2 regions of the Rhodoferax aquaticus genome follow, and region 2 is predicted to be linked to the other one. Evidence: predicted binding sites of a transcription regulator. Region 2 holds the regulator's gene; the other holds the start of a gene.
The links. Region 2 encodes LexA, which represses DNA repair genes until DNA is damaged. Its sites were predicted from a motif close to ACTGTATNNNNATACAGT; they were not measured.
Positions count from the first base shown of each region.

Region 1: a site for LexA is predicted at 1,936-1,953, ahead of EXZ61_RS17630 (error-prone DNA polymerase). Genes of this name have one in related genera too.

Region 1 covers NZ_CP036282.1:3,817,546-3,832,079, forward strand. Annotated here, with positions in the region: gene EXZ61_RS17630 (error-prone DNA polymerase) at 1-1,818, opposite strand, end outside; gene EXZ61_RS17635 (LysR substrate-binding domain-containing protein) at 2,009-2,935, opposite strand; gene EXZ61_RS17640 (NADH-quinone oxidoreductase subunit L) at 3,033-4,595, shown strand; gene EXZ61_RS17645 (YbcC family protein) at 4,617-7,184, shown strand; gene EXZ61_RS17650 (bifunctional 2',3'-cyclic-nucleotide 2'-phosphodiesterase/3'-nucleotidase) at 7,261-9,216, opposite strand; gene EXZ61_RS17655 (hypothetical protein) at 9,203-9,388, opposite strand; gene EXZ61_RS17660 (TraB/GumN family protein) at 9,476-10,426, opposite strand; gene EXZ61_RS17665 (ANTAR domain-containing response regulator) at 10,565-11,212, shown strand; gene EXZ61_RS22420 (methyl-accepting chemotaxis protein) at 11,429-13,051, shown strand; gene EXZ61_RS17675 (CmpA/NrtA family ABC transporter substrate-binding protein) at 13,530-14,534, shown strand, end outside.
Region 2 covers NZ_CP036282.1:1,626,664-1,641,197, reverse strand. Annotated here, with positions in the region: gene xseA (exodeoxyribonuclease VII large subunit) at 1-313, opposite strand, end outside; gene EXZ61_RS07640 (MotA/TolQ/ExbB proton channel family protein) at 452-1,078, shown strand; gene EXZ61_RS07635 (ExbD/TolR family protein) at 1,103-1,531, shown strand; gene lpxK (tetraacyldisaccharide 4'-kinase) at 1,536-2,588, shown strand; gene EXZ61_RS07625 (Trm112 family protein) at 2,610-2,792, shown strand; gene kdsB (3-deoxy-manno-octulosonate cytidylyltransferase) at 2,804-3,580, shown strand; gene adk (adenylate kinase) at 3,690-4,346, shown strand; gene EXZ61_RS07610 (asparaginase) at 4,405-5,391, opposite strand; gene lexA (transcriptional repressor LexA) at 5,493-6,164, shown strand; gene EXZ61_RS07600 (hypothetical protein) at 6,188-6,514, shown strand; gene EXZ61_RS07595 (D-2-hydroxyacid dehydrogenase family protein) at 6,628-7,635, shown strand; gene EXZ61_RS07590 (hypothetical protein) at 7,644-9,629, opposite strand; gene EXZ61_RS07585 (3-hydroxyacyl-CoA dehydrogenase) at 9,741-11,261, shown strand; gene EXZ61_RS07580 (Crp/Fnr family transcriptional regulator) at 11,369-12,088, shown strand; gene EXZ61_RS07575 (phosphotransferase family protein) at 12,121-13,206, shown strand; gene EXZ61_RS07570 (acyl-CoA dehydrogenase family protein) at 13,265-14,534, shown strand, end outside.

The sequences.
Region 1 (14,534 bases), 2.2 Mb from region 2:
GCAAATCATGTCGTAAGTGGCCGTGTCTTCGCGCGGAATGTCTTGCATGCGCATGGGGCGTGGCAAGCCGCGCCACTGGGTGATAAGCGCCAAGCAGCGGCGAATGGCGCTGAGCATGCCCAAGGCCAGCACATCCACCTTCATCAGGCCCACGGCATCGAGGTCGTCTTTGTCCCACTGGATGATGGAGCGGTCCGGCATGGAGGCGTTTTCCACCGGCACGATGCGCGTGAGCGGCCCCTGCGTCAGCACAAAGCCGCCCACGTGCTGGCTCAGGTGGCGGGGGAAGCGCTGCAACTGCGTGCTCAAGTCCACCCACTGCTGCATGCGCCGCGCTGTAGGCGCTTGAAAGTCGGGCCCTAGGCGCGCCAGGGCATCACCCAGACGCTCGGCCAAAACCTCGCGGCTGTACATGCCGGGGTGCTCTTTGGACAAAGCGGCAATCAGTGCGTCGGGGATCTCCAGCGCACGCCCCACATCGCGCAAGGCACTGCGGGGCCGGTAGCTGATCACGGTGGCGGCAATGGCGGCGCGCTCGCGGCCGTATTTGGCATAGATGTACTGGATCACCTCCTCGCGGCGCTGGTGCTCAAAGTCCACATCAATATCGGGCGGCTCGTTGCGCTCTTTGGAGATGAAACGCTCAAACAGCAAATTGGTTTCCGTGGGGTTGACCTCGGTCACGCCCAAGCAGTAACACACGGCTGAATTGGCCGCCGAGCCCCGCCCCTGGCACAAAATGCCCTGGCTGCGTGCAAAGCGCACGATGTCGTGCACGGTCAAAAAGTACATCTCGTAGCGCATCTCCGCAATCAAGACCAGCTCATGCTCCAGCTGCTGGCGCACCTGCGGTGGCACACCAGTGGGGTAGCGCACCAGCGCCCCTTCTTCGGTGTAGTGGCGCAGCGTTTGGGCCGGGGTTTGGCCGGGCAGCACCGCCTCTAGCGGGTAGTGGTAACGCAACGCGTCCAAGCTAAAGGTACAGCGCTGGGCCACTTCCAAGGTATTGGCCAGCCACTGCGCGGGGAACAAAGCAGCCAGCCGCGCCCGCACCCGCATGTGCGACTCCGCATTGGCTTGCAAGGCAAACCCACAGGCCGACACCGGGAGCCCCAGGCGCACGGCAGTCAGCACATCTTGCAAAGGTTTGCGTGAGCGCACATGCATGTGCACCATGCCCGTGGCCACCACGGGCACGCCGCTGAGAGCTGCAATTTGCTGCACCCGCTGCGCCTGCAAGCTGTCACCTGACACCAAGCCCGCACTGGCACACAACCACAAATTAGGGCCAAATAGGGCTCTAGCGCCCATGGATACTGCGCAAGCCGCTTCTGTTTTTATAGCGCCATCAAAATGCAGCAGCACTTCGCACGCCTGCAGGCTTGCCCAGTGCGCGGCATACGCAAGCCCCCAGCCCACGCAGTACTCGCCCTTGGGCGCGGCCATGCGCGCTTGGGTGATGAAGGCGCACAGATGGCCCCAGCCCTCCAAGGAGTGGGCCAGCACCACGGCGGTAAAACCTGCCGCGCCAGTATGGGCGGTGCCACGGGTGGCGGTCTGCCCCTGAGCGTGGGCCTGCGCGCCCAGCGGCACCCGAAACTGCGCGCCCAGCAACAGCTTGAGCCCCAGGCGCTGCGCCTCCCCATGCGCACGCACCACCCCGGCCACCGAGCACTCGTCCACCAAGGCCAAGGCGCTGTAGCCCAAACGGTGCGCGCGCGCCACCAGCTCCTCCGGCTGCGACGCCCCCCGTTGAAAGCTGAAGTTAGACAGGCACACCAACTCCGCATAGGCAGGCGCCCCCTCCCCCGCAGGCATGGCCGTGCGCCCCAGGGTTTCAACCGATTCCGCAGACTCCATGGCCTGTTGCTCCATCGCTGACAGCCCCAATGAACTGCGCTGCAATGCTTATGGCATGGGCATTCAGTTCAAAATACTGTATATAAAACCATATTTTAGAAGAGATGCGAAAGAAGCGCTAGCGTGGGCCCTGCGCTGGCTTCGGCGTTTACCGAGTACCAGCCGCCAAAGCGTCGGCTTGCCTAGGGTTTTGCGGTGAGAGCGACAGCAAGCGCTCCACAATGTCGGTGCGATGCCGGTGCGGCGTGGTGATGGCATAGAACCGTTCTTTGAGCTGGGCGGACTGGCCCACCACCACCAAGCTGCCCGCCAGCAATTCGTCCTGCACCACCACCTCGGGCAAGACCGTGAGCCAATCACTGTCGCGGGCAATCAGGCGCAGCATGGCCATGTCGTCCACCTCGGCGCGCAAGCGGGGGGTGACTCCGGCGGCGGCGCACAGGGCATCAAACTGGGCCCGCACCGCGTGGCGTGGGCCAGGTACGGCCAAGTCCATGCCTTGCAGGTCTTCAGGCACACGCAGGCTGTGGGCTTGCCACACCTTGCTGGGGCCTACCAATGAAACCGCCTGGCTCCCCAGAAAGCGGCAGTGCAAGGGGCGTTCCGGGTCGGCGGGCACGGTCTCATTGGCCAGCACCACATCCAGCTGGTGCTGCAGCAGGCGGGCCAGCAAGCCCTCCAACAAGCCTGACTCCAGCGTGAGCACGACCGAGGGGTCGGTCAGCAGAGGGCGAATCCAGTTTTCTTGGTAGTTACGCGACAGCGTGGCCATGCTGCCTACACGCAGCCGGGTGATGCCCTCACTCTGCCCCTGCAGCCGCCCCAGCATTTCTTGGCCTAAGCCATAGATGTTGTCGGCATACGAGAGCACGAGTTGGCCCGTGTCGGTCAGCAGCAGGCGGCGACCTTCCCGCAAAAACAGGGCCTCACCCAAGCGCTCTTCCAGCTGCCGGATTTGGGCCGACAAGGCCGACTGCGAGGTGTGCAACTCCTCCGCAGCGCGGGTTAGATGTCCCAACTTGGCAACGCGCCAGAAGTAGAACAGGTGGTGAAAGTTCAGTTGCTCTAGGTTCATTGTTCTTTTATACAGAACGTTTTAAAACTATCAATGTATTTTACAGAACGTTATAGGACGGGCAGCATACGACAACTTTCTCTTTGAGGTGCTTTTTATGACTTTGCTTCAAGTTGCCGCAACCGTTAGTCTCTGTATGCCCGCCGCATTGATGCTGCTGGCCTTGCTCACGCCCCGCCGGCAAGACCGCCCTACCGCCGCACTTTGGCAGACGTGCAACGCGCTCTCAGGCGCGGCGCTGGGCTTTAGCGTGGTGTCCGCCCTGCTGGTGCCCTACCTCGTGGAGGCGCAGGCTGGGCTCAACCCGACCCGCTTGGGGAGCGTTTTGGCGGTGTTGGTGCAACTGCTGGGCTGGGTGATTGGGGTGTTTTCTGCCCGCTATCTGGAGGGCGAGCACCGCCAGCGGCGCTATATGGCTGCGCTGGCCGGCGTATTGGCGGCCGTACATGTGCTGCTGTTGGCTGACCACTGGGTGGTGTTGATCGCCGCCTGGGCTTTGGTGGGGGTGGCACTGCAACACCTGCTGTGCTTTTACCCGGACCGCCCCTTTGCCCTGCTGGCGGCCCACAAAAAGCGCATTGCCGACCGCATGGCCGATGTGCTGCTGATTGCGGCGGCAGGCTTGGCCTGGACTGAAGTGGGTACAGGCTCCTTAACCGCGCTGTGGGCCCACATTGCACGCGAGGGAATGTCCACCTCCCTGCACCTGAGCGCGGTGTGCTTGGTGCTGGCGGTGGTTGTGCGCACCGCGCTGTTGCCGGTGCATGGCTGGCTGATCCAGGTGATGGAGGCCCCTACCCCGGTGTCGGCCTTGCTGCATGCAGGCGTGGTGAACTTGGGGGGCTTTGTGCTGATCCGTTTTGCGCCGCTGCTGGAACAGGCCACACCCGCACGCTCGCTGCTCATCGCCTTCGGCTTGGGCACCGCCGTGCTGGCCGGTTTGGTGATGCTGACGCGCATCAGCATCAAAGTGCGCTTGGCGTGGTCCACCGTGGCACAAATGGGCTTCATGCTGCTGGAATGCGGTCTGGGGCTGTACACGCTGGCGGCGCTGCACTTGATCGGACATTCGCTGTACAAAGCCCACGCGTTTTTGTCGGCCTCTAGCGCCGTGCGCGAGACGCGTTTGCAGATGATGCGCAGTGCCCATGGGCCAACCCCCGTGAGCCTGTGCATAGCCCCGGTCCTTGCGGTAGCCGCCGTAGTGCTGATGCAAACACTGGTAAACCCCGCTGCTTGGCCTTGGTGGTGGAGCGCGGTGATGGGCTTGGCCTGGGCCCCTATGGTGTGGCTGGACCCAGCGCGCGCCAGTCTGCGGGCTGTTGTCTTGCAGACCTGCTCAGGCCTGCTGATGATTGTGGGTCTGGCCACGCTGGCACTGCTGTTGCACAGCCTGCCGCTCGGCATTCGCGATGTGCCACACCATACGCTGGGCCTGGTCACATTGCTAGGCATGGCGGCTTTGTATGGGTGCTTGGTGGTGCTGCAGATTCGCCCCAACGCGCTGCGCAGATGGCGCCGCTGGAGCTATGCAGGCTTTTATGTCGACGAGCTCTACACGCGCCTGGCTTTGCAGCTCTGGCCTAGCCACTGGGCACCGCATGCATCGCACACCGGCACACCCATCGGTACGCGCGTTGACGCCACAGCCCACCCCTAAACAGAACTCCAGGAGATCCCCATGGACACATTGAGCCCGAGCGCCCCAAGGTCAACAGACACCCAGACCCCGAACTCCGCAATGCCTAGCCCTGCTGTAGATTGGCCATACCAGACAGAAGCCGAAGCGGCCTGTGCGCAAGCCTGCCAAGCCATTGCACCCGCATGGCCGCTGGACCGCGCGATTGCGGTGAATCCACATTGGTCCCGCATTGGCATGCCCGTGCGGCAGGTAGCGGCACGCATGGCGGTCTTGGGTGGCGTGCAAGTGTTTCCCACGCGCCCCAACCAGCTGCAAGCTTGGGAAGAAGGTCGCATCACCGCGGCTGACTTGGACTATGCCTTGACCCAAGTGCCCGGCGCGGCCGCAAAGCTATCGGCAGCGCAATGTGTAGGCGCACTGCACACCGACCAACCGGTGGCCCAGTTGCCCTTGTTGATTGAGGTGCTGGACAACGACCCCAAGCGCCATACCCGCCTGTCGTGGCGTCAAGCGATCACCCACCAGGTGAGCCAAACCTGCGCCGCCTACTTTGACGAACACCAGGCCGATTGGCAGCCCGAGCGCGCGCAAGGTCTGTATGCGTTTTGGCGCTACACGCTGCAGCACGACCACGGCATAGGCATGCTGATGGGTCTGCCCCATCTTGGCAAAGCCCTGCAAGCATTGCCACGCACCCGCCAAGACGCAGAGCGCTGGGTACTGCAGCGCCTAGGCCTGCCACAGGCGGTGTGGGCGGACTACCTGGAAGCGGTGTTGCTCACGGTCAACGGCTGGGCGTCTTGGTGTGCCTACTTGGGTTGGCAGGCGCGCCTGGAAGGCCGCAGCGACACCCACTTGCGCGAGCTACTGGCCATTCGGCTGGCGTGGGGCGCTATTTTGCTGGAGTGCAAAGGCGGAACCGCCAACAGCCACGCCTTCGCCGCGCTCCAAGGCGAGTGGAGCCATGCCCCCGCACTATTGGCACACGCCCAAGAGGCGTTGCTGGTCGACGAGGTGTGGCAACGCGCGCTGGAAGCGGGCTACCAACGCACACTGGCGCACAAGCTGGTCTTAGGTGCTAGCGAAAGCGCTGCGCCACAGGCGGTTGAAGTGCAGGCGGCTTTTTGCATTGATGTACGCAGCGAACCCCTGCGCCGCGCGCTGGAGTCGGTGTGGCCAGCCATTCAGACCATCGGGTTTGCAGGGTTCTTTGGCTTGGCCGCTGCCTACACCCCGTTGGCCACGCACGCACGTCGGCCCCAGCTGCCCGGGCTACTGGCACCAGGCATCGAAGTGCAGGACCGGATGGTGGCCCCCAGCAACAGCCAAGGTGCTACGGATGACGCGATGCAAAGCGCGGCCCATGAAGCCCGGCTGGACCGTTTTGGCTGGTCAGACCAATGGCAGGCCGCCAGCCGCTGGCCGGGCGCTGCGTTCTCGTTTGTGGAGGCGGCTGGTTTCAGCTACCTTGGCAAGCTGGGGCAATGGCTCAAGCCCACCCAAGCGGCGCGCGCGCGCGATGACCTCGATGGTCTGCCCGTGCGTTACCGGCCCCTGTGCCGCCCGCAGGTCACAGGCTTGGAACTGGATGCCAAAGTGACGCTTGCAGCGCGCGTGTTGCACGCCATGGGCTTGGACCGCCAGCTCGCGCCCTTGGTCTTGCTGGTGGGCCACGGCAGCCAAACGACCAACAATGCCCACGCAGCGGCTCTGGATTGCGGCGCATGCTGCGGCCAAACCGGTGAGGTCAACGCCCGAAGCCTGGCGCTGCTACTCAATGAGACAGCGGTGCGCCATGGCCTGCTCGCACACGGCATCACGATTCCAGAAGACACAGTGTTCGTGGCCGCGCTGCACAACACCACCACCGACGAGATCGAGGGCTTTGACCTAGACTTGCTACCCAGCGCTGCCCGCACGCGCTGGGACCGCTTGCAAAGCGTCTTCGCGCATGCCTGCGACCAGGTACGACGGGAACGGGCGCCCACACTGGGGCTGGACCCCAGTGCCACGCACACCGCGCTACTCAGCCAATTGCGTTTGCGCGCCAATGACGGCGCGCAAACGCGCCCCGAATGGGGCTTGGCGGGCAATGCGGCGTTCTTGATCGCACCACGGGCACGTAGCCGAGGTGTGCGCCTAGAGGGGCGCAGTTTTCTGCACGACTATGAGGCATCGCAGGATGCCGATGGCAGCGTGCTGGAACTGCTGATGACGGCCCCCATGCTCGTCACGCACTGGATTAACTGGCAATACCACGCCTCAACCTGCGAGCCGCTGCATTTGGGCAGCGGCAACAAGGTGCTGCACAACGTGGTGGGGGGCCACCTTGGCGTGTTTGAGGGCAATGGAGGCGACCTGCGCATTGGCTTGTCGCAACAATCTTTGCACGACGGCAAGCGGTGGATGCACGAACCTTTGCGGCTCACCGTGGTCATTGATGCACCCCAGCAAGCCATTGAAACCGTCATCCAGAAACATGCCGTGGTGCAGCAACTCTTAGACAACGGCTGGCTGTACCTGTGGCGATTTGATGCAAAGGGCTTGCAACAGTATGAACGCGGCAGCTGGAACGAAGTGCAGTTGCAAGCGCAGCAGGGCCACTGAACTCCACCGGGCTTGCCCAATAAGAAAAAGGCCCCTGCCCCGCAGTCGCACTGACCACGGGACCAGGGCCTTGGGCTTAGTAGCCCAGTTCGTAGAGCGCTGAACCGTCGCCGTTGTCTTTCACCAAGCGGATGCTGGGGTGTTTGTCCAAATACTTTTGGGCAGCGCTGGCAGACAAGAAGGTAGGTTTGACGCCGGGGATGGCGGCAATGCGCCAATTGCCGTCTGCGCTGGGGTTCACTTGTTTGCCGGGGGCCAAGGTGTCCATCATGGTGAGGTATTCGACCAGGGTCTGGCGGTTTTCCTCTGGCGCATCTAGCACCACTTTGCTGGCGTTCAGTCCAGGGAAGTTGCCGCCTCCATAGGCACGGTAGTTGTTGGTGGCCACAATGAACTTGGCGTCCAAGCGAATGGGCGCACCTTCAAAACGCAGGTTCTTGATCCGGCTGGACGCTGCAGACACCACGGCGCCCTTGGTGTCGTACTTGGCGGGCTGGGTCACATCCACCTCGTAGCTCACACCGTCTATGGCGTCAAAGTTGTAGGAGGGAAAGGCGTCATTGAGCAGGGCTTGGGGCGCGGTGCCTTTGGGGTCAATTTGGTTGAACTGCCCGGCTGACATTTCCAGCCACTCTTTAATCTCTGCACCGGTCAGCAGCATGGCCTTAAGGGTGTTGGGGTAGATGTACAGGTCGGCCACGTGCTTGATGGCCAAGGGCCCCGCGGGAATGTCGGTGTAGTAGCCCCAGCCTTGGCGTCCGCCCGATTTAAAAGGCGCAGCTGCCGAAAGCACAGGGTACTTTTCGTACTCGGTACCCTGCATAGCACGTTTGACGTAGGCAATTTGCGCGTTGGACACGATTTGCACGGAGGAATCATCGCCCACCTGCGCGAAGTAGCTGTAAATGGGTGCGCTGCTAAAGGCCACCTTGCCACGCACGTACTCCAAGGTTTGTGCGTGCTCTGCACCAACGGCTTTTTCGACCATGGGGTCGATCTCGGCCACGGACTTCTTGGCCACACGGTCAAAGATGGGGCGTATGGTGGAGCGGCTGTCCACCACTTTCCACGCGCCGCTGCTGTTGTCCAGTGTGAAGTCCACCACGCCCAAATGGTCACCCCAGCGACCTGGCATGACAGCAGCAACCCCGTTGATCGTGCCACGCTCGATGTCCACTTTGGGGTAGGTGGCAAACGCCTTGCTCGGGAACTCGGCATGCGCATGGCCGAACAAAATGGCGTCGATACTTGGCACCTCGGCCAAGCGCGACACCGAGTTTTCCGCAAACTGCCCTACCTCACCTTTTTCAAACCCGGAATGCGGAATGGCGATCACCAGTTGTGCGCCCTTGGCTCGCATTTCAGGCACATACTTTTTCGCCATATCAGCCATATCCAGGGTGACGACCTGACCTTCTAAGTTGGCCTTGTCCCACTGCATGATTTGGGGTGGCACAAAGCCAATCACGCCGACCTTGAGGTTGTGACTGGCACCTTGGGAGTCTTTGAAGGTGCGGTCCAACAGCACATAAGGTGTGAAAGCATGCGTTGGGTTGGCGCTGTCCTTGGCGGTGTTATCCAAAAACACATTGGAATTGACGTAAGGGAAGTTGGCGCCCTGCAAGGAGCGGCGCAAAAACGCCAGGCCGTAATTGAATTCGTGGTTGCCAATGTTGGCGGCGTCATAGCCCATCTGGTTCATCACCTTGTAGGCGGGGTGAACTTGCCCCTCTTTGAGTGGGTGCACTTTGGCCACCAAGTCTCCCAAGGGGTTACCTTGCAACAAGTCTCCGTTGTCAAACAGCATACTGTTGGTCGCCTCGCCCCGCGCAGCCTTGATCAGGCTAACCGTGCGTGCCAAACCGTATTGGTCGGTCGCTTTGTCTTGGTAGTAGTCGTAGCTCAACAGGTTCATGTGCACATCAGTCGTCTCTAAGATGCGCAGTTTGAGTTCAGCCGCGTTGGCCCCGGCACCCAATGACCCCGCAATTAGCAGGGCCATCAAGGCGGCATTCCATCTAAATTTTTGCATTGCATTGGCTCCAAAACTTCATCATAGCCACCGCCACGTCTTCCATTTTGATGCGCAGCAAGTAGGCATGCTTTCGTGTCGCCTTGTTGACAGGCTGCGCCGCTTGGCCCAAGACAAAGGCATCCAAAGGCCCGGCGCTTGCGCTACCACCTACTGCCCCACCGTGAAGCATGATCCGTCTACCGATGAGAATGCGGCCTTAGTCTCAGCCAAGCACTCGCACGGAGTTACCACACGCTGGACTCTAAGGCCTGCTCCATTAGTACAAGCGCTGTACCGTGTAGCCCTGCTTCGCCAGTAGGGTGGGTAAGCCGGTGGGGCCTGCCAAATGTAAGGCGCCCACCGCCAACAACACCTTGGTCCCCGCAGCATGCAGCGCATCCAATCGTTGGGCCATGACAGGGTTGCGGTCATCCACCAAGCGTTTCATAGCTGCTTTCTCTGAAGCCGTTTTGATACAGGCACACCAGGCGGCGTAATTTTCCAGGGTAGCCAAGTCATGGTTTGCCCAGGCTTGCATCAGCTTGATCAACATACTGCGGGTTTTGCCGCTCTCCAAGTCGCGCAAGGCCGAGGCCACGTCAGCATTGCGTTGTGCAAGGGGCGCCTTGTCATCGCGCAATGCCTCCAGCTGCTCGTCAACGGTTTCCAAAGACACGATGGGTCGCTGGGCAGCGTTCGCCATCAGTGCCATTTGCAAGTCAATGCCATAGGTGGGCTCCAAGCCCTGGTCCCGCGCTACCATGCTCGCCAGAGTGGCTAGCTGCATCTCGGGGCGATAGCGCACCAAAGCCTCTCGTGCTATACAAAGCCGGTCCGCCACCGCCTGCATGCGCGCGTTCAAAGCGGCTGGCAAAGGTGGCGCAGTCTTCGCGCTCATCTTCTGCTCCAGGGTGCTCGCAGTCTCTGGCTCTAAGGGATTTATTTCTAGTGCAAGCACATCCGCTTCATGCCACGCCTGCCCCAAAACAGGTCCAGGAAACGCCCAGTCCCACGCAGCCACGTGCGCGGTCCCATAGACATAAGAACTGTGCCCACCTTTGCTTACCCGCCACAAAAACCCGCGGTCTCGGACATTGGCCTGGGCCGTCGCGATGTGCTCGGTGCTAGGCGCCTGAGGCTGCGCAGTGCATTCGGCCAAGGCTTGCCCAGCCCAAAGACCCAGCACCAAAACCACCACGCGGCCCAGGCCATAAGTTTTGTAATTCACATGTACCCCGTTTCCATCGTCTGTAGCATGGCACGCGGCCCTGCGCCCTAGCTTGCGCCCATCACCGGTTAGCAAGTGCTCAGTGTAAGGGGCCCCAAGCACCCTTATGGTGCGAAACTTGCTTGCATGCCGTTCACCATGACCGAAGCACTGCGAATTGTTGTCATCACTGCGGAACTGGATGTTGAGGATCCGGGCGACAGCCATGCCCTTGAGCAGGCGGAGCGCTCGCGCAGCTTGCGTATTGGTTTGCTTGAAAATGGGTTCAACTTGGTGGCCTCCCTGCCGCCCGACGTTTTTTTGACCGAACGTTTGGCCCAGTTGCAGCCCGACTTGATCATTGTCGACGCGGAAAGCGAAGCGAGAGATGCACTGGAACATGTTGTCATGGCCACGCGTGATGCGCGCCGCCCCATCGTCATGTTTACCAATGACCATGACGCAGACAATGCCCGCGCTGCAGTGGCTGCGGGTGTGTCGGCCTACATCGTCGCGGGGCTTCAAGCCGAACGCATACGGCCGATTCTGGATGTCGCGCTGGCCCGCTTCCAACACGAACAAGCGCTGCGCCAAGAGCTGGCAGACACACGCGACGAACTCAATGCACTGAGCGCCACCTTGCAAGACCGCAAGGTGATTGACCGGGCCAAAGCATTGCTGATGCAGCGTCAGCAGCTCAGCGAGGACGCGGCGTACGCCAAGCTGCGCAAAACCGCCATGGACAAAAACCTGAAGATCGTGGAAGTGGCCCAGCGCATACTGGACGTGGCCGAGCTGTGGTCCTGATCAGAGCAGCGTGTCAGTCAGTGGCGTCAAAGGTTCCCTGAGACTGGCAAGCGTTGATGGAAGGCGGCTGGAATCTGCTGAGCACAGCGCCCGATAAGCCCCTCAAATATTCCGCCCAAGCACAGTGAATCCCCCTAAACTGGAGGCGTCGAGAGCACTTGAAGAATAGTGGGTCCGTGCAAGCCCTATGAAAAAACCCTTCCGAAAGCCCAGCGTATGGTCAAGAACCTGAGTATCAAAGCCCGTTTGTCTTTGGCATTTGCAGCTGTCGTTGGATTGTTTGCAATTACTTTGGTGGTGGTGGCCTCGTACCTCGCCAGCCTCGCGAGCGACGTTAAAACTATCCACGGGGACACCCTCAAATTTGTTCTGATCGTAGGGGATATGAACTTAGCCCGTTCTGATGTCCAACAGTTTTTGACCGATGTATCGGCCACGCATGACCCCGACGGGTACAAAGACGCCGACGACGCGGCCAAGCGGTTTCGCGCAGGCGTGGCTAGCTTCAAGGCTAAGCTGGAAGCCGAAAGCAAGACGGGGAATCCCCAAGCAAAAGCGGAAGCAGACAAAGACCTCGCTGTCTTGCAAGAAGTGGATGCAAGTTTCACCAAGTTTTACGACATGGGCAAGGTCATGGCCAAAACGTATATGGACCAAGGCATGGAAGCTGGCAACGCAGTCATGAAAGGCGCCAACGGATCTGCTGGGTTTGACGCTGCAAGCGAAGACCTTCAGAAAGTTCTTGACAAGTTCCACGCAGACCAAGTCGAAGAAGCAAACCATATCACCGATCGTGCATTGGGCAAGTCGAATGCCATGATGGCCGTCATGGCGGTTAGCGCCGTCACCGCTGTGCTTCTGGCCGTTGGCTTTGGCAGCTGGGTGGTCAGAAGCATTTTGCGCCAGCTAGGAAGCGAGCCGGAAACTGCCGTGAGCTTGGCACAAAACGTAGGTGCCGGCGATCTCAGCCACGATGTCCGCTTGATGCCCGGCGACGAAAGCAGTCTGTTGTGGCAGCTTAAGTCTATGCAAAGCAATCTGGCCCAGGTTGTACAGCGCGTGCGCAGTAGCTCTGACAATGTAGAAACCACCAGCGTTGAAATTGCTGAAGGCAACCACGAGCTGGCCCGCCGCACAGAAAGCCAGGCCAACACCTTGGTTCAAACGGCGAACTCCATGAAAGAACTGTCACAAGCCGTGGAGCAAAACGCCCATAGCGCAAAAAAAGCGAACCGCCTGGCGTTAGCAGCTACGGACGTGGCTTCGCAAGGCGGCATGGTGGTGGGGCAAGTGGTCGACACGATGAAGGGCATCAATGACGCATCTAAAAAAATTGCCGACATCATCAGCGTCATTGACGGGATAGCCTTTCAAACCAACATCTTGGCCCTCAACGCAGCAGTAGAGGCCGCCCGAGCGGGGGAGCAAGGGCGTGGCTTTGCGGTGGTCGCGAGTGAGGTCAGGTCATTGGCTGGGCGCTCGGCTCAAGCGGCCCGCGAAATCAAGTCGCTGATTAGCACCAGCGTTGAACGCGTAGAACAAGGCACGACCTTGGTCGATCAGGCCGGTGCCACCATGACGCAGGTTGTCAGCAGCATCAAAGAAGTCACCGAGATCATGGGCCGCATCAGTGCGGCCAGCATGGAGCAGTCGCGCGGAGTGGCTGAGGTGGGTATGGCTGTGATTGATATGGAGCACACCACCCAGCAGAACGCCGCCCTCGTAGAAGAAATGGACGCTGCTGCCGCCACACTGCGCGAGCAAGCTACGGCTTTGGTGAACACGGTCAAAGAATTTAAACTGGGTGACAGCCACGCCCGCACCCACAGCAGCAGCTGAGATCATTTAGCGCCCTGTGCGCAACGGCAAGCCCGAATCGGCCTTGGTTGCAGAGGGACTATGGCGCACCAAAATCTGCCACGCCGATGAGCCACACGCGCCATAGAAAGGCAAGCTTGGGGCAAGCGAATCAGCGCCCCACCCTTTTTGGTGCAGGCACCATGAACGTACCGCCGGTTCAAGCAACGAAATTTAATGAACCAATAGCTCCGTAGCGCTTATCCGCAAAGCGCCGCATGCTCCGCTTTTTATAGCGCCAGCAGTATTTAGAACACACACACTGTCAGGTTTCATTCATGGCACATACCTTGCTTAACACCTCACAAGACCTTCTTTAGGTCATGCAAACGCCCCGTCCAACGGCGGGCTGGGTGAATGCAAAAGGACAAAGGCGTCCCCACGGGTTTGATTGCGCACTGCGCGTCGAACCCCGTGTGGACGCCTTTTTTGTTTTGTGTTTTAACTTTGGAGTGTTGTCATGACAGACCTTTTGAAAGCCAAACTCAGCCGCCGCGCAGTGCTACAAACTGCAACCGTAGGCGCGGTTGGTATCAGTCCGGCGCTGCGGGCCGTCGTCTACGCAGGCGGTTCCGATGCGCCCGAGAAAACCGAAGTCAAGATCGGCTTCATTCCTTTGACCGATTGCGCCAGCGTGGTGATGGCCTCGGTGCTCGGTTTCGACAAAAAGTACGGCGTCACGATTGTGCCTAGCAAGGAAGCCTCATGGGCCGGTGTGCGTGACAAACTGGTCAGCGGCGAACTGGACTTTGCCCACGTGCTCTATGGCTTGGTCTACGGTGTGCACTTAGGCATTGGTGGGCCCAAGAAAGACATGGCCGTGTTGGCGACCCTGAACAACAACGGCCAGGCTATTACCTTGTCCAAAAAGCTAGCCGACAAAGGCGCTGTCGATGGCGCCAGCCTGGCCAAGCTGATGGCCGCAGAAAAGCGTGAATACACCTTTGCGCAGACCTTCCCCACGGGAACCCATGCCATGTGGCTTTACTACTGGATGGCTGCCAATGGCATCCACCCACTGCAGGACGCCAAGGTCATCACCGTGCCCCCACCGCAAATGGTGGCCAATATGCGGGTCGGCAATATGGACGGCTACTGCGTGGGCGAGCCCTGGAACCACCGCGCCATCATTGATGGCATCGGCATCACCGCCACCACCACCCAAGACATTTGGAAAGACCACCCTGAGAAAGTACTGGGCACCACGGGCGACTTCGTCAAGAAGTACCCCAACACCGCTCGGGCCGTCACAGCTGCCATCTTAGAGGCCGGCAAGTGGATCGACGCCAGCCTGTCCAACAAGAACAAGATGGCCGAAACCATTGCCGATAAGAGCTATGTGAACACCAGCGTGGACGCCATCAACCAGCGCATTCTGGGGCGCTACCAAAACGGTCTGGGCAAGACCTGGGATGACCCGAATTTCATGAAGTTCTACAACGACGGCGCAGTGAACTTCCCTTAC
Region 2 (14,534 bases):
ACTCCACCACCAGCTGCAGCTCACCCCGAGGTTCGTAGACGCCCAGGCGACCGCGCAGCTCAACCCGATCTCCATCACGCGGGACAAAGTCCAAGGCACTTGCAGCACGGCGGAACATGGCGCAGCGGATTTGCCCACTGTCGTCTTTGAGAGTGAAGTAACAGTGCCCGCTGGTGGCTTTGGAGAACCCACTAATTTCACCAGCGACTGCCACAGGGTTAAACCGCGCGTCAAGTGCGTCCGCTATAGCGCGGCATAAAGCTCCCACTTGCCACACACGAGGCGCAGCGGAAAACGAATCAAGATCACCCATCAAACCCCCTTCGATCAACCGATAAGACTCTTCCGCCAGTGCCCGCCCATGATGCATCGACGTTGTGTTGCCAGCCCAAGGTTGAGGTCTGCACGTGCGCCATAATCGTGGAGACTATTTTTTGCGCGGAGAGATCATTTGTTTTCCATCATACAAGCCGCTGGCTGGCCGATATGGCCCCTGATTGCAATGTCTGTCGTGGCATTGGCCATCGTTATGGAGCGCTTTATCAGCTTAAAAACCAGCAAGGTGGCGCCAGCCCACCTGCTACAAGAGGTACTGACCGTATCTCGCAACAACGTGCCCGCCCCGGACGTGGTAACCCAACTTGAAACCAACTCCGCGCTAGGCGAAGTGCTGGCAAGTGGCTTACGTGCCATCAACGCCAACCCGAAATGTTCAGAAGACGATTTACGCGCCACCATGGAGGGAGCCGGCCGTGTCGTCGCCCAGCGTCTGGAGCACTACCTGAGCGCGCTGGGCACCATCGCTTCTGCAGCGCCATTGATGGGCTTGTTCGGCACGGTGGTGGGCATGATTGAGATTTTTGGCTCACAAGCCCCCGGGGGATCTACGGGTGGCAACCCCGCCCAATTGGCACACGGTATTTCTATTGCCTTGTACAACACCGCGTTTGGGTTGGTAGTGGCCATTCCCTCCTTGATTTTTTGGCGCTACTTTCGCGGCCGAGTGGACGCTTATTTGTTGACGCTTGAATTGGCAGCGAGCCAGTTGGCACGCCACTTGAAAACACTGCGCAAATAAGCGCGCTTTGCGAGCACCGTTGACATGAATTTTCGCCCCCGCCGCCAGGAAGAGCCGGAGATCAATCTCATTCCGTTTATTGACGTGTTGTTGGTGATATTGATCTTTTTGATGCTTTCCACCACGTACAGCAAATTCACCGAAATGCAGCTGACCCTCCCCGTGGCGGACACAGAGGCACAGCGTGACTACCCCAAAGAAATGATCGTGGCAGTGGGCGCTGACGGTGCCTACAGCGTCAACAAGGTCGCGGTGGTTGGCCGGTCGGTAGAAAGCATTGCATCGGCCATGGCGGAAGGAGCCAAAGCAGGTAAAGACACGGTAGTCATCATCAGTGCCGACGCCAGCGCCAAGCACCAATCGGTCGTTACCGTGATGGAGGCGGCACGGCGCGCGGGCCTGAATCAAATTACGTTTGCAACACAGTCCACCGCACTGGCGGGCGACAAGTAGTGCAATGGCAGCCGCGTGGGTCGGCGCAGTCGAGCAAACGCTGCTGCGCGCTTGGACACGGCGCGGCGCTCTGGCATGGGGCTTGCTGCCCCTCACCGCCCTCTATGCCTTGCTATATGTGTTGCGTCGTGCTTGCTACCGCTATGGTCTAGCGAAGCCGCAGCGCGTTGATGCCGTCGTACTCGTCGTAGGCAATGTCGTCGTGGGTGGCGCAGGCAAAACTCCCACCACCATCTCCATCGTTGAACACTTGCGCGCCCGCGGCCTTGCGATTGGCGTTGTGTCGCGCGGCTATGGACGTAACAGTGACGCAGCATCCGTGGAGGTACTTGGAGATACTTCGGTTGACTTGGCGGGCGATGAGCCCTTGCTGATCAAGCGGTCAACGGGGGTACCAGTTTTTGTGGCGCGCTCGCGCCATGCCGCAGCTTGCGCCCTCTTGGCGCAGCATCCCCACACCCAGGTGATCGTCTGCGACGATGGCTTGCAACACTATGCTTTGTACCGCGACATCGAGGTCTGCGTTTTTGATGACCGAGGGTGTGGCAATGGCCTCTTGCTGCCGTCAGGGCCACTGCGCGAGCGTTGGCCGCGCAGGCCCATCAAGGCGCTGGGACAACATACTGAGAATCTGCTCGTTTTAAACACCGGTGGCGTCGCCCAAACGGGGCAGTTTGTTGCGCGGCGCAGTTTGGCGCCGTACGCCATAGACCGCAACGGAAAGCACATTCCTTTAGCGGCCTTGTATGCGCCAGGGCACGAACCCGTCATGGCGGTCGCGGGCATTGCGCGCCCGGAACGGTTTTTTGACATGTTGCGCGCACAGGGTGTGCCCCTTGACAAGACTCTGGCGCTGCCAGATCACTATGACTTTAGTAGCTGGCCACCCAATATTTACGAGGGCTACCAGCTTATTTGCACCGAAAAAGACGCACTCAAACTCTGGCAGCATGCACCCCATAGTCTGGCGGTACCCTTGCAACAGGCAGCGGAACCCGCATTTTTTGACACCTTAGATTCCCACATCGATAGCGCGCTGCGCTCGCGTAAAGACTGATGGCGGCGCTATCATCCCCACATGGACACCAGACTACTACAACTCCTCGTTTGCCCTGTCACCAAGGGGCCCCTTGAATACAACCGCGAAAAGCAAGAGTTGGTTTCACGTAGCGCCATGCTGGCCTACCCCGTGCGCGACGGAATTCCGATCTTGCTCGAAAACGAGGCCCGCACACTGAGTGACGCAGAGCTCGGCCTATAAGCACACTTTCTATGGCCTGCACTGTACTCATCCCTGCCCGCCTGGCGTCCACACGTCTGCCCAACAAACCCTTAGCGGATATCGCGGGCCAGCCTATGGTGGTGCGCGTAGCCCAACGGGTGCAATCAGGTGTGCCTGAAGGGACACGCGTGGTGGTGGCATGTGACCACATCAGCATTGCGCAAGCCTGCGCACTCCATGGGGTTGAAGCCATACTGACCCGCGAAGACCATCCTTCTGGAAGCGACCGTTTAGCCGAAGCCTGTGAACTTTTGGCTTTGCCTGACAGCGACATCGTGGTCAATGTGCAGGGTGATGAGCCATTGATTGACCCCACGTTAGTTCAGTCGGTCGCCCAGTTGCTCAGTACCCACCCACAGGCGAGTATGGGTACTGCGGCACATGCGATTGACAATGTCTCGGACTTGGCCAACCCCAATGTCGTTAAGGTGGTCTTGGATGCCCATAACGTTGCGCTTTATTTCAGCCGTGCGCCGATTGCCTGGTGGCGAGATGGTTTTGCAAACGGAATGACGGCCTTACCAAGCCCTGCGCCCCTGAGACACATTGGCATTTATGCATACCGCGTTGGCTTTTTGCGGCAGTTCCCAACGCTGACCGTAGCCCCCATTGAGACCACCGAGGCGTTGGAACAACTCCGTGCGCTATGGCATGGTCACCGCATTGCCGTACACGTGTCCCAGCATGTACCGGGCCCGGGGGTAGACACTGAGCAAGATTTGGAACGTGTGAGAGCAATTTTCTCGCAAAGCCCCCCTAGTCTGTAAGTTAGCGCGTAGGCAGCCCGTGCTATTCTCACGGGTCAATTTACAAGCACCTAGGCACCCTCGGTACCTAGGTCAATAAGGCAAGTTTTAGCTACATCCAAGGATACCCATGAGACTGATTCTGTTGGGCGCACCAGGCGCTGGAAAAGGCACGCAAGCCACCTTCATCTGCCAAAAGTACGGAATCCCCCAGATTTCGACTGGCGACATGCTACGGGCAGCAGTGAAGGCAGGTACTCCCTTAGGTTTGGAGGCCAAGGCGGTCATGGCTTCAGGCGCGTTGGTCAGTGATGGACTGATCATCAACTTGGTCAAGGAACGCTTGACGCAAGCGGACTGCGCCAATGGCTTCTTGTTTGACGGTTTCCCCCGCACGATTCCCCAAGCGGATGCCATGAAAGCGGCCGGGGTGATGCTGGACTATGTCATTGAAATTGACGTCCCGTTTGACGCCATCGTCGAACGTATGAGTGGGCGGCGCTCACATCCGGCATCAGGCCGCACGTACCACATCAAATTCAACCCTCCTGCGACCGAAGGTAAAGATGACGTCACTGGAGAGCCCTTGATTCAACGCGATGACGATCAGGAAGAAACGGTCAAGAAGCGTTTAGATGTTTACAGCGCACAGACCCGCCCACTGGTGGATTACTACTCGCAATGGGCACGCCAAGAGCCCGCCATCGCCCCCAAGTACCGCGCTATTAGCGGCGTAGGTAACGTTGATGCCATTACCGCACGTGTCATGGAAGCCCTTAGCAGCTAACACACAGTCGGCAACCGTGCACCAGAAAGGCCGCTTTATGCGGCCTTTTGCATTTGCATCAACCCATCAGTTCCAAAATGAGGGCAATGCGCGCCTTCACTGGCGACAACGCACCCGCATGTGGCAAGGCATCCGATGCGCTTGCCGCAATCACAGCACCGTTGGCACAACGCGAGCAACGGACCACGCGTATGCCTAGTTCCTGTGCCTCACGCAAGGCGCTTTCCAAATCTGCCTGAATCGTGCCATTGCCAGTGCCGGCCACCACGATCCCGCGCAATGGGTGAGCTTCTGTACTTGCGTCAGCACACAATGCTCTTACCATGGCACCGGATGCACCCGCATAGTTCATCACGACGTCTACGCGCGGCCACACATGCCCCGCCTTCGGCTCAAACTGCAGAGTAAGTCCTTGGTGGACGCCCGGCCATGGGTGCAATTGACGCACCAGACCCTCTTCCACGAAGCCCAAAGGCCCAGCCTCCCCAGAGTCAAATGCATCCAACTTGTACGTGTGCACCTTGCGCACATGGGCCGCATCATGCACGGTGCCCGCGCACACCGCCATTACGCCGTGAGCCCCCGGCGTTAGCACAAGGGCCACGGCATCCAAGAGGTTTTGAGGTCCGTCTGGCGTCATCGACGATGCGGGACGCATGGCACACGTCAGTACAACTGGCTTTTCCGAAAGGCCCACAGTAGACAAGGTGCGAGACAAGAAAAAAGCCGTTTCTTCAAGGGTGTCCGTACCGTGCGTCACCACAATGCCTACGACATCGCGGTCCGCCAAATGATCTTGTATTCGGGCATGCAAGGCCGCCCACTCAACAAACCCCATGTCCTTGCTGTCCACTTGGGCCACCTGCTCAGACACCAACACGCGTCCGTCGAGTTGGCTTTTCAAGCGAGGAACAGATGCCAGCAGCTGATCGACCGCCACTTGTGCGGCGCTATACCCCACATTGTCTGAAGCATCACTGGCCGTACCTGCAATGGTTCCCCCGGTTCCCAGAAAAACGACTTTCCCTTGTTTTTTTGCGCTCATAGCTTGTCAATCTCATAAAACTGATTAAAAATACAGTTACTGTATATTGCAACAGCTGTTAAAGATAACAGTAGTCACCTATGCAGACCTAAGGAGTCAGTATGCTTGATAGTCCCAAACTCACGGCCCGGCAGCAACAGATATTTGAACTCATCCAAACCGCCATCGCGCAAACAGGAGCCCCCCCTACCCGGGCCGAAATTGCCAGCGAGTTAGGTTTTAAGTCAGCGAATGCAGCCGAGGAGCATTTACAAGCCTTGGCCCGCAAAGGTGTCATTGAATTGGTTAGTGGCACGTCGCGCGGCATTCGCATCAAGAGCAATGCGGCTCAATCGCCGTTTGGCTCCCGCGAAAAGTACTCGATGTCGCTTCCAGGCTTCGGGCAACTCTCACTTCCATTGGTGGGCCGTGTAGCGGCTGGTTCACCCATATTGGCGCAAGAGCATGTAGACCAAAGCTACTTCGTGGAGAGCAGCTTGTTTCAACATCGCCCTGACTATTTGCTAAGAGTACGTGGCATGTCGATGCGCGACGCAGGCATTATGGACGGCGACTTGTTGGCAGTACAGGCGACCAAAGATGCGAAGAACGGGCAAATCATCGTTGCCCGCCTAGGTGATGAAGTCACTGTAAAGCGCTTTCGCCGCAACAAACACCTGATTGAGTTACACCCGGAGAACCCAGACTACCAAACCATCGTGGTAGAGCCAGGTGAGTCGTTTGAAATTGAAGGGCTCGCTGTAGGGCTGATTCGCAACACCATGCTCATGTAACTGCTGATCAAGTGCTTGTAGCTATGAACCTCGCCTTCATTACCCATACCGCGCTGGCGGCATTGACCAAGCAGTTTGGTCGCCGCTCAGCTCCCAAGCCAACCGAGCCGGTGCAAAGTATCTTCACTACAGACTTCGCAACGTCCAGAACTCTGCAACTTGGAAGCTACTCAAGCAAGTCACTTCAGAAAACGTACGGTTTGCGAGTCGCGAAACCCGTTCGCGTGTTGCGCGTTATCGAGCGCGACAGCGCGCATTTTGGTCACGGCCGTTTGGTGATGTCCGGAAGAATGGCTGACGTGTGTGCTGAGCTAGACAGATTGGTTGCGTTAGAAGCTACGGCACAGTAGATAGCCCACCATAACCTAGCACAAAGGCGCGCCGGAAGACTATTAAATACTAGCGTTTTCACGGAGTCCCAACTGGCGATAACAGCAGCCTAAGACAAGGCACAATGTGTGCTATGAATATTGTGATTCTGGATGATTATCAGGACGCTGTGCGCAAGCTCGCGTGCGCTGACAAGCTGGATGCGTACCAAGCCAAGGTGTACACCAATACCGTCAAAGGGCAAGGTCAACTCGCAGTTCGACTCAAAGATGCTGACATCATCGTTCTTATCCGTGACCGATCGCAGATCAGCAAGTTACTGATCGAAAAACTTCCCAAGCTCAAGCTTATCTCGCTGACCGGGCGAATGGGGGGCTACATTGACGTTGCTGCATGTACTGAACGAGGCATCGCAGTGGCAGAAGGGGTTGAAACATCAGGCGCAACCGCCGAACTCACATGGGCATTGGTGATGGCCGCGATGCGCAGGCTACCTCAGTACATTGGCAACCTCAAACACGGTGCTTGGCAGCAATCAGGACTTAAGTCAGGGGCAATGCCTGCCAATTTCGGTCTGGGCAGCGTACTACGAGATAAAACATTGGGGATTTGGGGCTACGGCAACGTAGGTCAGCTTGTTGCTGGCTACGGTAAGGCATTTGGCATGAAGGTATTGGTATGGGGAAGCGAGACCAGCCAAAAAAACGCCGAGCACGATGGCCATGTGGCGGCTACAAGCCGCGAAGAATTCTTTAGCCAATCTGACGTTTTGTCTTTGCACCTCAAATGCAACCCGTCAACCCGGCACATCATTACCCACGCTGATTTGGCCTTAATGAAGCCTACATCACTGCTGGTCAACACAAGCCACACCGAATTGATTGAGACAGACGCTTTGATTGGTGGCCTCAACCGCGGTCGGCCCGGTATGGCCGCTGTGGACATCTTTGAAACCGAGCCAATCTTGCAAGGGCATGCCTTGCTCAGACTAGAGAATTGCCTTTGCACTCCCCACATTGGGTATGTAGAACAAACGAGCTATGAACATATGTTCAGCGTGGCGTTTGACAATGTTGCCAACTTCATAAAGGGGACACCTTCGAACATCGTCAACCCTGGTGCTTTACAGGTGCGCAGATAAGCGAAGCGTCATTCAGGCTTGGGCGGCTCGAAGTTGATTAAGTTATCGGACTGCTCCGAAAGATCTAAATCGAGAGCCAGATCCACAGACGTCGTGGCCACAGCATGCGAAGGTGCCTCTAGAACACTAGACAGCGCGAGTGCAGGTGCTTGGGGAACAGGCCTCACACTGAAGGGCACCAAGACCGACTCAGACGGAGCCATGACCCTCTTGAGCACTGCATGAAGCATCAGCAAGTCTTTGAATGCGTCCAAAGTGACGTTGGCGCTCAAAGGCAACTGTGGATCTCGCACCAAACAGCGTTCCATATAGCCCAAAGCGTCTGGAGATGGCCAAAGCTCTGTCAGCTGCGCGCATAGCTGAGGATAGCTGTCCAAGGCAGCGCTTTCAGCGGTGAAAATTTCAAACTCAGGGACGTAACCTGTAAAGCATGCGTTGAACTTTTCACGGTATGTATCAAACGCCGGTTTACGGCTCAAGGTATGCAAAACGTTCAGCAAGTCTAGGTACACCAGCGGATCGGCTTCTTCTGCGTCCCGAATATGGCCTTCCAGGACTGCTAGCGCCTCATCGTACTGGCCCAAGGCCACGTAAAAGTCTGCTTGATGGCGAACGTCAATCAGCTCTTTCGCTTTGACCGCCCGCATACCGCTGTCTGTGCTGTGCGCGAAATCTCGTTGCCTGAAACCTTGGCTGCTTTGCGCTGGCAACGCAAACGCCGATAGCAAAGAGTCAGGGGAAGCACGGCCATCGCTTGCATCCTTCGACACATGCGCAGGCATTTCAACTCTCGCTTCTGCCAAAGACTCCAGTTTCGCCTTCGCTGAACTGGAAGCCTCTGCAGGCTTGCTCTTGGGTGCACCAGCAGCTTCATCCAAGCCCAAGATGCTGTTGTGAATGGAGCTCTCGTCAGCGAACTCCCCCCGCCACCAAGGCGATTCTGTGGTTGCGCTGGCGGCTTTGCGCCTCAATACCCAAAAGCCACCTACGGTCGCAAAGCTCAACAGAGCGATAAGTCCGTAAATGACCGGATTGGCATAGCGCTCAGACTCCGCCTTGTCCAAACGCGCTACCAAGTCAGTAATCGACTTTTGGTTATCTGTAGTCTGCTGTTGGAGCTGCTTGAGCTTAGTTTCGGTGGCTTGAGCATTCTGCGCGTCTTTAAGCACATCCTCAGGAGACGCAGTAAGCGCTTTCCAAACAATGGTGGCATCGGCACGCAGTTTTGCGTCTTCTTTTGGCTCTGAGCGCAACTCGTCACTCGACTTCAATACGGGATCGAGCTCGACCGACAGGTCCAAAGACTCTAGCTTCAGCCTGGCCTTCTGCGAAGGGATCTGCTTGCTTTGTTTATGCCCTTCTACCCTTGGGCTGGGAGTCTTCTCAGTGGCGACCAATGCCTGGCCCGACTTCCCCACTCCGCTCGGTCTTTGGCTGGCACGCAGGGCAGCTAAGCCGCCTCCTTTATTTTGCTCTTGGCCGGACTCCTTCTCGCCCCCCGCTACAGACTGTTTTTTAGAGCCCACGTCACCTGCTTGCCCTGTAGCAACGGTCACGCTTGGGGTTAGTGGCCCCCGTCCCACTGGGCTTTGTGCAGCAGGTTCGCTCGGCATATCCGCCAGCAAAACGTATTTGCGTGTCGCCTGAAGGCCACAGCCCGAACGCAGATACACCGTGACTACGGGCTCATCAATGCGCTGGCGCACAAGCACACGGACTACTGAATCGGAACCTTGTTGGGTTGCGGAGCTACTGACGGAAACGCGAGCGGGATCTACACGGTTATCTCCGTAATAGACGTCGGCGTTAAAACAAAGCGCGCTGGCATCTTCATCTGCAGCAATTTGCACGGGCACCGCTACTTCCAACTCTTGTCCCAATAACGCAGGGCCGCGAACCCGGCCCAAAGTAATCGCAGAACTTCCCGCCACCGTCAAGAGTAGCACCACACCCACACCAAAATGCTTTAAACTTAAACTAAGTTTTCGCTTCATTTATGCTGCACTTTTTTACAAACTAGCTTGATCCTACCGTGTTCAGGTCACCCCAGTCGGCGGCAATACGCGCAAACCACCCACTATTCCACTATTCAACACCAATTTGCTATGTCACTTCAATACAAAAACGTCGCGGTTGTAGGTGCAGGTGCCATGGGGCGTGGCATTGCCCAGATTGCGGCGCAAGCCGGTAGCCAGGTGTATCTATTTGATTTAGACCCGGCTGCCGTGCAAGCGGCCATCCAGCAGCTGCAAGGGCAATGGCAAAAGCTGTGCGACAAGCAACGCATCAGCCAAGAGTTGGCGCACACCTATGCAGGCCGCCTGCAAAGCGCTGCAGCGCTGCAAGACCTCGCCGACTGTGATTTGGTTGTAGAAGCGGTGGTGGAGCGTTTGGACATCAAAGCCCGGTTGTTCAAAGACCTAGAAGCCATCGTGGCGCCCACCGCCGTGTTGGCTAGCAATACGTCCTCCCTGTCTATCACTGCTATCGCCGCCGCATTGAAAACGCCGCAACGATTTGCGGGCTACCACTTCTTCAACCCTGTGCCCTTGATGAAGGTGGTCGAGGTTATTGGCGGCCTCAAGACAGATGGTGCTGTGATTGAAGGATTGCGCACCTACGCCAAGCAAATGGGGCACGCCCCAGTGATCGCCCAAGACACCCCCGGCTTCATCGTGAACCACGCGGGGCGGGGCTATGGGACCGAGGCTCTGCGCATCGTGTCCGAAGGCGTGGCAGATTTCAGCACGATTGACCGTATCTTGCGCGACCAAGCTGGCTTCAAACTTGGCCCCTTCGAACTCATGGATCTGACTGGGCTGGACGTGTCCCAGCCCGTCATGGAGTCCATCTACCACCAATACTTTGAAGAAGCGCGCTACCGCCCCAGTGTGATCTCTGCCCAGCGCCTGACAGCCGGGCTCACAGGCCGCAAGGTGGGAGAAGGCTTTTACAAATACATCGACAACCAGTCCCAAACCAGCCCGGAGCCGGCGGTACCCGTTGTGGATGAGCTACCTCCTGTATGGGTGTCACCACGCGCCACACGTAGGCTGGAGTTGCTACAGTTGCTTAAAAACTTGGGCGCCAAAATCGAAACCGGGCAGTCCCCTTCTGCCAATGCACTCACGCTAGTTGCGCCTCTGGGCTTTGATATCACCACCGTGGCAGTGGTGGAAAGGCTGGACCCAGCGCGCACGGTGGGCATTGACATGCTGCTAGACGATGCCATTACCAAGCGCCGCGTGTTGGCGACCAACCCGGCCACCCGGCTAGATATGCGCAACGCAGCGCACGCCTTGTTTGCGCGAGATGGCAAGGCGGTGAGCGTCATCCGCGACAGTGGTGGCTTCGTCACGCAACGCGTGTTGGCGCACATCGTCAACATTGCCGCCGATATTTGCCAACAGTCCATCTGCAGACCTGCCGACCTAGAAACTGCGGTCACGCTTGGGCTTGGCTACCCCATGGGGCCTTTGGCTATGGGCAATGCGTATGGCCCCACCAACATGCTGGAAATCCTGTTCAACATGCAAACGGTGTACGGCGACACCCGCTATCGCCCCAGCCCCTGGCTGCGCCGCCGCGGCGCCATTGGCCTGAGCCTCTTGCAAGAAGAAGAGTAAGCCCGCACCAAAGACGCACAAGCGACAGACTTGTGCGCAAGTAGGCGTCCCCGGGGTGACAATGGACGGATCAACCTTGATCTCCTCAGTCACCCAAAAGACAGGCCATGGACGAACCTATTCTTACTATTGACGAACGCGCAGCGATCAATGCAGGTCGCTGGTTTTCCTCACTCTCACCGTCGCTCAAGCACGACATTCTGCGATGTGCCTACGTCAAACGCTACAAAGACGGCGACCTTATTGCCGCACGCGGCGAACCGCCCGAAGAATGGATTGCCTGCGCCAAGGGCGCAGTGCGCGTGAGCTCTACCTCCATCTCCGGCAAGCAAATCACCCTGACCTATGTGGAGCCGGGAATTTGGTTTGGCGACGTATCCATTTTCGACGGCTCGCGGCGCACCCACGACGCCTATGCGCATGGCGCGAGCACAGTGCTGTGTGTGGCCATCGCGGACTTCAAAAAGATCTTGGCCACGCACGTCGAGCTGTACGAAGCCCTGCTGCGGCTGCACGCGCGGCGGATTCGCCAGCTGTACGGCTTGGTGGAAGACCTCAACACCCTGCCCTTGCGCGCACGCTTAGCCAAGCAGTTGCTGCACTTGGGTCGCAGCTATGGCGTCCCATCACTCAGCGACGACAAGGAACTGCGTATCGGACTGCAACTGGCACAAGAAGAGTTGGCTCAGTTGCTGGGTGCCTCACGCCAGCGGGTCAACCAAGAGCTCAAATCGATGGAGCGCGAAGAAGCTATTCGCATAGAGCCCGGTGGTCTGGTCATCCGCAACCGCACCGCGCTCATGCGCATCATTGAATCCGACGCCTAAGCCCTACTGCCCACACTAACCCCTAGCACCGCATGAGTAACTTCGACCATTTCATTGGCACCCAAGGCGTGAGCGACAAGCATGCGTTTGACGTCGCCGCGCTCACCCACTGGCTTCAAGTCCATTTGCCTGGGTTTGTAGGCCCGCTACAGGTGGAGATGTTCAAGGGCGGGCAATCCAACCCCACCTACAAGCTCATCACCCCCAGCAAAAGCTACGTCATGCGGGCCAAGCCCGGCCCCGTGGCCAAGCTGCTGCCCTCCGCCCATGCCATAGAGCGTGAATATGCCGTCATGCGCGGATTGCAGGGCACCGATGTGCCGGTGCCGACCATGCACTGCTTATGCGAGGACGAGTCCATCATCGGCCGCGCTTTTTATGTCATGGAGTGTTTGGACGGCCGGGTGCTGTGGGACCAATCCTTGCCGGGCATGAACCCAGCCCAGCGTGGTGACATGTACAAGGAAATGAACCGCGTGATTGCAGCCTTGCACACGGTGGACTTTACCCAGCAAGGTTTGGCCGGTTACGGCAAGCCGGGCAACTACTTCGAGCGACAGATTGCACGCTGGAGCAAACAGTACGTCGCGTCCATCACCACGCCCATCGACGAGATGGACAAGCTCATAGCCTGGCTGCCGCTGAACATCCCCACCACCGCCCGAGATGAGCGCTTGGTGAGCATCGTGCATGGTGACTACCGCTTGGACAACCTGATGTTTGACGCCGCGCAGCCCCGCGTGATTGGCGTGCTTGACTGGGAGCTGTCCACCCTGGGCCACCCCTTGGCAGACTTTAGCTACCACTGCATGGCATGGCACATTCCGCCGGGTGCCTTTCGCGGGATTGCGGGGCTGGACTTCGCGGCACTGGGTATTCCTAGCGAGGAAGACTACATCGCTCTGTATTGCGAACGCACGCAGTTGGCAACTCCCGCGCAGCTCAAGCAAGACTGGAACTTTTACATGGCCTACAACATGTTCCGCATTGCAGCCATTTTGCAAGGCATTGCCAAGCGGGTGGAAGCAGGCACTGCGTCAAGCGCACAGGCTGTGAGCTCCGCCGCCGGCGCGCTGCCGCTGGCCCGTATGGCCTGGCAGTTTGCCCAGCGGGTGTAGGCATAGCCCCGGCTCATCCGAAGCATAACGCCCACCCCCACACACTCCCGGAGACCCTATGGATTTCGACTATTCCCCCAAAACCAAAGAGCTGCAGAGCCGCTTGCAAGCCTTTATGGACGCGCACATTTACCCAGCCGAAGCGGCCTACCATGCGGAGATTGCGGCCAACACCGCAGCCGGACGGCGCTGGACGCCCCTAAAAACCATCGAGGACCTCAAGCCCAAAGCGCAAGCAGCCGGTTTGTGGAATTTGTTTTTGCCGATCGATAGCGCACAAGCCTCCGGCTATGCAGGCGCGGGGCTTACCAACCAAGAGTACGCACCGCTGGCCGAAATGATGGGCCGAGTGCTGTGGTCCAGCGAGGTGTTCAACTGCTCAGCGCCAGACACCGGCAATATGGAAACCATTGCCCGCTATGGATCCGAGGCCAACAAAGCGCGCTGGCTCAAGCCCTTGCTGGAAGGCAAGATTCGATCTGCCTTCGCCATGACAGAGCCCGACGTGGCCTCCAGCGACGCCACCAATATTGCAACCCGCATTGAGCGAGTGGGTGACGAGTACGTGATCAACGGGCGCAAATGGTGGATCTCTGGCGCCGGTGACCCACGCTGCGCGGTCTACATCACCATGGGTAAAACCGACCCCGAAGCACCACGCCACTCGCAACAAAGCATGGTGCTGGTGCCTGCAGACACCCCCGGCATTACCGTCGTGCGACCTTTGAACGTATTTGGCTACGACGACGCCCCCCATGGCCATATGGAAGTGCTGTTTGAAAACGTGCGCGTACCGGTCGACAACATGCTTCTAGGCGAAGGCCGTGGCTTTGAAATCGCCCAAGGCCGCTTAGGGCCCGGGCGCATTCACCACTGCATGCGCTTGATCGGCTTGGCTGAGCGCGCTTTGGAACTCATGTGCAAACGGGCCTCATCGCGCATAGCCTTTGGCAAACCTGTTGCTGCACAAACGGTGACCCAAGAGCGCATTGCCGAGGCACGCTGCAAGATTGACATGGCGCGGCTGCTCACCCTCAAAGCGGCTTGGATGATGGACCTGGGCGGCAACAAGCTCGCCAAAAATGAGATTGCCATGATTAAAGTAGTCGCGCCCAGCATGGCTTGCGACGTGATTGACTGGGCCATGCAAGTGCACGGCGGCGGCGGCATGTGCGACGATTTCCCCCTAGCCTACAGCTACACCGCAGCGCGCACACTGCGCTTTGCCGACGGCCCCGACGAAGTACACCGCAATGCCATTGCCAAGTTAGAACTTGGCAAGTACGCACTCAACGCCAAACCCGTGGAAATGCCCATCACGCGGGGTT